Regions from separate parts of the Peribacillus sp. CSMR9 genome, predicted to be linked through region 2. Evidence: riboswitches for the same ligand, from Rfam matches in the RefSeq annotation. Region 2 holds a riboswitch; the other holds the start of a gene.
The links. A riboswitch is a leader RNA that binds a small molecule or an ion and turns the genes downstream of it on or off. The one in region 2 is predicted to bind cyclic di-GMP.

Region 1 (4,439 bases), on a different contig from region 2:
GGAACGACCACGCAACTGGTTATCTATACGCCTGCTCTCATGGCGCTCCGTACCGATGACAGCAAGCCCACCAAGCTCCTTGACACCTTCACCAAGCTTGATATCCGTACCACGTCCTGCCATGTTGGTAGCGATCGTGACTGAGCCTTGATTACCTGCATTCGCAATGATTTCCGCTTCACGTTCATGGTTCTTTGCATTCAAAACATCGTGAGGGATCCCTTTTTTAGATAAATAGGCAGAAATGACTTCAGATGTTTCGATGGCAACCGTACCGACAAGCACAGGCTGACCCTTTGTATAACGTTCGGCGATGTCTTCCACGACAGCCTTGAATTTTCCATCAGTTGACGCGTATATAAGATCTGCCCGGTCATCCCTAACGATATTCCTGTTTGTCGGGATCGCGATGACATTCATATTATAGATATTGCGGAATTCCTCTTCTTCCGTTTTGGCTGTACCAGTCATACCGGAAAGTTTTTCGTACATCCTGAAATAGTTCTGGAACGTAATCGTCGCAAGAGTCATGCTTTCATTTTGAATCTCAAGGCCTTCTTTCGCTTCAATCGCCTGGTGGAGACCTTCACTGTAACGGCGGCCCTTCATCAAACGGCCAGTGAATTGGTCAACGATGACAATCTCACCTTCCTGGACCACATAATCCACATCCAAATGCATGGAAACATGCGCCTTCAACGCCTGATTAATATGATGATTCAAAGTAACGTGACTAATATCGAACAAATTATCGATGTTAAACGCTTTTTCAGCTCGGTTCATCCCATCTTCGGTCAGCTGAACACCTTTTGTCTTTTCATCATACGTGTAATCCGTATCTTTTTGTAACGTTCTCACAAACGCATTGGCTTGAATATAAAGCTGGGCCGATTTTTGTGCGGAACCGGAAATGATCAAGGGCGTTCTCGCCTCATCGATCAAAATCGAATCGACTTCATCAATGACAGCAAAGTGCAATGGGCGCTGTACCATTTGTTCTTTATATAACACCATATTGTCACGTAGGTAATCAAAACCTAGCTCATTATTCGTGCTATACGTAATGTCAGCATTGTACGCCTCTTGTTTTTCTTCTTTAGAATGACTGTTCAAATTCAATCCGACGGTCAAGCCAAGGAAATCATACAATACACCCATCTCAGTAGCATCACGGTGTGCCAGATATTCGTTGACAGTAACGACATGTACACCTTTACCAGTAAGCGCGTTTAAATAAACCGGCATGGTGGAGGTTAATGTTTTACCTTCCCCCGTTTTCATCTCGGAGATATTTCCATCATGAAGCGATGCCCCACCCATGATTTGAACACGGTAAGGATATAAGCCCAGAGCACGCTTTGCCCCTTCACGCGCAACCGCAAAAGCCTCAACTAGCAGATCATCCACTGTTTCCCCGTTTTGATAACGCTCTTTAAACTCACCCGTTTTGGCACGCAGCTGTTCATCCGATAACGCAGCCGTCTTATCAGCCAGCGCTTCGACCTGATCAGCGATTTTTTCCAAACGCTTTATTTCCCGCTTATTCGGATCAAAAACTTTATTTAATATATTAAGCATTCAATAACGCTCCTCTATTATGGTAATGATCGTTCAATAACAAAATTCATATAAGTAAGAAGAAACACACCTTCTATTATTACAATCCACGCTTAATTTTACCACTTCTACCCTAGAGGTACAACTTCATGTCACTTACCTGGTATAGACCTGAATACAATTCTTGCGAAAAACAATGGATAAATGAAGAGTAAAACTGTTAAAATAAAAGGAAGTATAAAAAATATATTGCAAACTCCCCACTATTCCAAATGCAACTGAGAACTATCCATAACCTTCCATCACTAGATCTGTGTCCTTCTCTAGCGATAGCATGTCAAGGTAATCAAACCTTACAGGCTCCATGCTTTGAATGATTTAATGTGGGCTACTCAAACTTATAAGCAGAAGATAAATAGAACATGTTTCGAGGTGGTATTGATGATTGGTAAACGTGTAAAAAAACTGCGAGAAGAAAAGAAAATGTCCATGACTGAACTCGCCGATAAAGCGGGGGTGGCAAAGTCTTACTTAAGTTCGCTCGAGCGAAACTTACAAACGAATCCTTCTATTCAATTTCTTGAAAAAATCTCCGCCGTGCTTAACATTCCTGTTGATGCCCTTCTTTACGATGCACCAAATAAGGAAAACTTGGACACTGACTGGATGAAAATCGTTGAGGAGGCTATGAATTCGGGTGTATCAAAACAACAATTCAGGGAATTCATCGAGTTTAATAAATGGAGGAAAGATAAAGAAGAATAGTAGTTTAATAATCTACCTACATAATCCGGAAGAATACAGCTTGAATGAACTAGACTTGCTAGAATCTCATGGAAGAACAACCCTATAAACAGCTAATGAATTGAACCACTGTTTATAGGGATGTTCTCGCTCCTTTTCAGTACTCAACTTCCATCGTTCTCCTCTAATGTAACCTCAAGGCTTTCCCGTTCAAAAAAAGCACTAATTTCCTCTTTTTTGAAACCCAAGCTCCTTGCTTCTGAAATCAACTTTACCCATTCTTGATCTATTTCCACATTAGCCACCTCTTCTACCTCCTAAAATACTCTTTGTATTTCAGGCAGACCAGCCATCGCAGTCGCTAAACCTTAGACCTGTGCCTTTGCGCCCTAATCTTCCAATAAGTTTGCCTTTGTCGTGTTACTATTACCAAATACATTACTTTTAAACATATTATAACGGATACACACTCCATATATTGCTATTTTATGTCGGTAAACTATCTAAAAGCAAACCTTTTATCCGACAAAATATTACAATATTAGGAATATTTAATATTAATTCAATCATTATCAAAGTCCTATTCATATTCGCTTTTTTATAAAATGGGGGATACTGCCTTCATTAACCATTCGATGGGCGTATTAATTCTCTCTTTAGGTGCAATCAATTTTTTGCACAGTTAAGTCCTCACCGCAGATCGGGCAAAGCCACTTTCCATATTCGGCACTGCTAAAGGAAGCCCTATGGTATTTATGGCAATTGTTTCGATATAAAAAATGCCCCCTCTGCACCTTGATCAAATGTTTTTTTGCAAGAAACTACTCGTTCTCTTTAAAGAATTAACAACTTGAGTATAGTACAAAAGTTGGAGGTATTTGAATAGGTAAAAATAAACGTCTATCTCGTTAAAGAACAAGAATTGTTCGTTAATTACAGTCATTTTTTATACCTTTTGATTATATCCATCTAACTTTAGTAAAATAGTAATGAAATAATCAACAGCAAACATATGGACTCATCGGCTATTAATGTAATGGGAAACTACCAAAATGTATAAAAAAAGCACAACCCAGAGGCTGGGTTGTGCTTTCGATCTAAGATTAATATATTTAACTAGGTTCAATTAATCCGTAGCGTCCATCTTTACGTCGGTACACCACGTTCGTTGTGTTAGTATCCGCATTCGTATATACGAAGAAACTGTGACCAAGCATATTCATTTGTAAAATGGCTTCTTCACTGTCCATCGGCTTCAAATCAAAGCGCTTATTGCGGACCACTTCAATATCAGTATCCTCTTCGAATTCATCCACCACTTCGTCAACTTCCGTATTGAAGGCGAATGCCTCAGGAGTCGGAGATAGGTTGTTCCGGAACTTACGATTGACCTTCGTTTTATGTTTACGAATTTGGCGTTCAAGCTTATCATTGATCAAGTCAATGGCAGCGTACATATCCGCATTTTCCTCTTCAGCGCGAAGAACCAAATTCTGCATAGGGATCGTCACTTCGACTTTGGATGTATTATTGTTCACTTTCAAATTCACTAACACATTTGCATCTGGTGTATTGTTAAAATATCGTTCTAACTTGCCAATTTTCTTTTCGACGTATTCTCGAATTGCTGGAGTTACCTCAATGTTTTCACCGCGTACGTTGTAATTCATAAAGTGAGTCCTCCTTAAATTAAGACTATACAGTTAGATTCTACAATACCCCTCCGGTTCCCTTTAGAAACACATCATGAAATATGTCGAAATTATGAAGCAATTGTCGGAAGGTTTTGGAAAGGGTTGATGTCTGCCCTAGCTTCATTATAACAAATGCCTAGCAATAAAGAAAAAATTAAGCCCGAATTATTTACAGAAAATTTAAAAATATTTAACATAAAAACCGTTTGGAATCCAAACGGCTGGGTAATCAATTTCTTTTATCGTAGAACATGCCATCGATTGATAGACTTTCATAGGGGTTCGTGTACTTATTAGATGACTTTTTCTTCTTATTTATTTCCTGGATGTCCCGCTTTATCTCCAGCTTTTGGAGATAAAGCATGCGATCGACCTGTTCGTTAAGTAACATTGTTGCACGGCCAAGCTGTTGCTCTTCACCAGTAAAAGGCGGTTTGATTTGAG
Region 2 (4,439 bases):
CCTTAAGAGACTTGAAACTTTTTGGGAAGATACGCTCATGGTGATAAATATGCAAACACCGGACGAGACCACATAATCCCTGAAAATATAATTGTTTAAAAAATCCACTTCGCCAATAATTCCTTCGTACATAAAACAGATAATCGCCCACATCAGCAATGAGGTTTTTACAATCTTTTTCATTTTAAAGGTATAGGCAAAGAGTGGATGTCGATATTTTGCTAATATAGCTCCCATTAAAAAAAGAGTACTATAATGGAAACTTAGAATAATGCTGGTTATATCCACATTAGAACCAAATAAATATAAACACACTGTCGAAGAAAAAATTAAAACAAAAAGCCATAATAATGAATATTTGAGCTTTCTTCGTATAAATAAAAGTACCAGTACAGGGAATATAATTGAAATTCTCATTTCGTGGACAAGTGACCATATTACATTGTTATATGCGTCTGTATTGAACTGACCAATAAACAAAAGATGTTCTAATAATAAGGCAGGAGTGTCCAAAGTTGTCCAAGATTTACTAAACCAGTCAGTGATAAAAGGCAAATCAATATGGCTTAAAAGCCTTTTCGCCAATATAGCCACGCTTATTGCCACTAGATATGGTATATAAATGCGAAACACTCGTTTTATTAAATATGTAGAATAGTGGAACTTAGCACTATTAACTGATAAATACAAAACAAAACCACTCAATACAAAAAATAGAATGACAGATTCATTTCCACTACTGAAAATAAGGCGTAGAGGAGTTTCCTTGAACAAATAAATCATATAGGGACTGTTTGAATCGTATTGATAATTTGAATAGGATGGGTAAACCATCAAATAATGCCCAATTAACACAATGAGAGCGGCTAAACCCCTTAGTGAGTCCAATTCCTCATATCTTCTAGTCATATCCTCCTCCGAATCATTTTTTTATAATATAGCACTTGTTCTTAATAAAGTATATATAGTTCTTTGAAACAGACAAATTTAGACAAAAAAAGTTAAAATTCAACAAAATTATCCTAATTCCCCATTATTAAATGTTTAATTGGAGTACTATTAGTATTTAATAATAAGGAGAATATTTGAAAAGTTAAATCGAAGTTTCAGATTATGAAAAAGGGATTTCGGGCTTTTGTCGAGGAGGGTAGATATTGTTTCTACCCTTAATTCACTTAAGGTCTGGATTTTGCGGATCATCCAGCAGTAATGGATTTAAAGAGGAAACATTCAAGCTACTGATGCTAATTAGTCTTAAGAGGGATACAAATTAGTTTATCAAATAGACCAATAATGCTGATTTACATAATAATGTAAAGATGGTAAGTTCAATTTGGATATTCGTTATAAAGAACGACGTGTTCGTTAGATTAGAAGTAACCTGTCAATTCTATTGAAGGATTAAATAAAGTATTGAAAAATGTAAAATAATAAATTCTACTTTTTATATACTTATCATTTATTAAAAGCAAAATCTCAATTAATGAGTAATAGAAGAAAGGATGAATTTTAATGCCTTTATACCAAATGAGAGAAATATGGACACCTTTAAAATTAGTTGGAGTAAAGTTTTTTAAAACATGATGAAGGAAGTATTTTTATGAAAGTTTTTAATAAACGTCGAAGAAAGTTAAATTAATGCATTTCTATAATGGTAGTTCAGGTTGTTTGTGATTGATAAAAAATTCCCTATTTGCCTAGTTTTAAGACGATTTTTTTGAAGAATTTTGTAGAATGTTGGCAGAAATTAACGAAAAGTATTAATGATTAATACTTTAGTTTTAAAGTATAATTAACATGAATATAGTATTAAAGGCTTAGAAAAAATATCTTGGGATGTTGACTTCTTAAAAAGGTAAAAGCGCAAATTTAGCGCTATGAAACTAAATGGGAAAATAAAATGTTAAATATTTTGAGAAAAGCAAACCTATTGAAAAGTAGGGACGCAAAATTACAGGTCTAAGGCTAAATGCTATGGCGGCTGAGTTACCACAAATGGGGCGGAATTTGTCATGAAAGCAAAAAATGAATTAGAAGAATGGGTTTATTTAATTTTAGAGGCTAAAAATTTAGGATTATCCATTGAAGATGTGCGGGAGTTCATTGTAGGTAATAGAGATAAAAAGTTCATAATGAGTTAATAAATATTTACTTTATGGAAGACTGATATTCAGTCTTTTTTTTATGGACTTTTTTACCAAAAACATATGAAAGGGTATCCTGAACAATGAATCATGGACACAATAATAAAATCAACTTATATGAGAGGGATTTTTATTATGGATGGACCTGCAAATATTATGAAGGGAATCATATGGGGAACTTTATTCAGTCTGCCCTTATGGTTGTCATTTTTCGGTTGGATCAAAATTATAATGAACTTATAAGATAAGAAATTAAAGACTCGGAATAAAAAGATACACTCATTGGTGATCGAGGAGTTCGGCTGTCAGGAGGAGAAATACAGCGTGGGTTTAATATTAGGAAAATGGGGTTTTAGGCATCACACAAAGACAGTTGTTTTTGTGTGGTGCCTGCCATATCCTTCAAATATCAGTTGGGTAAGCCCCACTAAAACAGGCTATACAGCGACTGCTAGTTTCTCCAAGATCTACATCTACTGCCTCTAATAACCCTTCGGTGCTTAAAAAGGCTAATGAATCTGCCCCGATAACCTGTCCCATCGCTCGTTCGTGTTCGTGTTTGTTGGCAAATAGTTCTTCCTTAGTTGGCATATCCACTCCATAAAAACAAGGGTTTCTAACCATAGGTGAACTAATTCTTACATGGACCTCCATGGCACCTGCTTGCCGAATCAATTGGACAATGCGCTTGCTTGTCGTTCCCCTAACAATCGAATCATCGACTAATACCACCCTTTTTCCTTCCAAGATTTCTTGCACAGCGCTTAATTTCAGTCGAACAGCTAATTCGCGCAATTCTTGCGTGGGCTCAATGAATGAACGACCAGCATAAGGGTTTTTAATAATCCCCATTTCATATGGAATTCCTGATTGTTGGGAGAAACCAATGGCGGCAGGGACGCTTGATTCGGGAACTGCAACGACAACATCAGCCTGTGTCGGATGTTCTTTTGCCAGAATTTGACCTAATTGCTTTCGGATTGCTAAGACACTTCTTCCTTGAATGACGCTATCTGGACGGGCAAAATAGACAAATTCAAAGGAGCAAAGGGAAACCTTACCTTTTTCCGCAAATCTTCCAGTTTGAATTCCATTTTCATCTATAAGAAGCCATTCACCCGGTTCAACTTCCCGCCAGAACTTAGCATCAACCGCATTTAAAGCGCATGTTTCTGAGGAGGCGATGATTGATTCGCCAATTTTCCCAAGGCTAAGCGGTCGTAACCCATGACGATCCAAGGCAATTAGCATTTGTTTTTCAGTCATTATAATCAAGGCAAATGAACCGTCGATACGTTTAAGCATATCAGGTGCGCTTTCTGCGAAATGCTTTTTACTTGAACGAGCTATTAAGTGGGCAATAATTTCAGTATCGGTTGTTGTTTGAAATATGCTTCCCTGCTGTTGTAACACATCCCGTTCTATCCTTGCATTTACGAGGTTGCCATTATGAGCAACAGCCAAGTCCCCCTCGCTATATTTAAAAACGAGGGGCTGTGCGTTTTGCAGTAAACTTTCACCAGAAGTTGAATATCGTACATGACCAATGGCCATATTTCCGCTTAACCCATCAAGGATGTCCCGTGAAAATACTTGGGTAACTAATCCCATTCCCCTGTGATTCCTGAATGATTTCCCATCACTAGCCACAATTCCTGCACTCTCCTGACCACGGTGTTGAAGTGAATGAAGTCCGTAATAAGTTAATTCGGCTGCTTTGGGGTGATTAAACACTCCAAATACCCCGCATTTCTCCTGCATTTCTGCATCCATTTTTCTCTTCCTCTCGTTGATGTCCTTTTTGTTATTTTTGGCAAAGGGTGAATTTCTATCCTTTTTATTTACTAATAGGTAAATGGATATGGATTTAAAATTGCAGCCATGAGAAAATAGTGAATAATACCTAAACGTTTTCGGTTGTATGCCGATATAACTATAAAGATCAAGCAAAGGGACTTCGCGGAAGGCGATGTCAGATAGCTGCCATCAAAATAAAAGGAGATTATTTGATGACAAAAAACAAATTCATTACGTTCGAGGAAGTTTATGAAAAGAAACAGAGAAGCAAGAAAATTTTTATCGGGACTTATATCACCATTACTTTAGTATTGATTTCATTGATGACTTATTTAATGGGGCAATCATAGAGGGTATCGAAGGGGCTGAGGAATCGCCCCTTTTTTTGGTTTTTTTTCATTTGGATCTTACACCAAATGAACTGCATGTATTCAACTGCTGATTTTCATATTCCGTCAGTTATGAACTTTTTGTGATCATTTCTTTAAAAATTCAGAT

Region 1: it holds a riboswitch for cyclic di-GMP, as region 2 does, so the genes downstream of both, N9I19_RS04690 (anti-repressor SinI family protein) here and N9I19_RS07350 (anti-repressor SinI family protein) in region 2, are expected to answer to the same signal.

The regions. Positions count from the first base shown of each region.
Region 1 covers NZ_JAOPHO010000004.1:80,097-84,535, reverse strand. Annotated here, with positions in the region: gene secA (preprotein translocase subunit SecA) at 1-1,578, opposite strand, end outside; gene N9I19_RS04695 (helix-turn-helix domain-containing protein) at 1,999-2,322, shown strand; gene N9I19_RS04690 (anti-repressor SinI family protein) at 2,466-2,606, opposite strand; cyclic di-GMP riboswitch class I at 2,638-2,722, opposite strand; gene hpf (ribosome hibernation-promoting factor, HPF/YfiA family) at 3,414-3,971, opposite strand; gene fliT (flagellar protein FliT) at 4,225-4,439, opposite strand, start outside.
Region 2 covers NZ_JAOPHO010000009.1:12,256-16,694, forward strand. Annotated here, with positions in the region: gene N9I19_RS07345 (acyltransferase family protein) at 1-909, opposite strand, end outside; cyclic di-GMP riboswitch class I at 1,911-1,994, shown strand; gene N9I19_RS07350 (anti-repressor SinI family protein) at 2,013-2,141, shown strand; gene purF (amidophosphoribosyltransferase) at 2,547-3,917, opposite strand; gene N9I19_RS07360 (hypothetical protein) at 4,154-4,291, shown strand.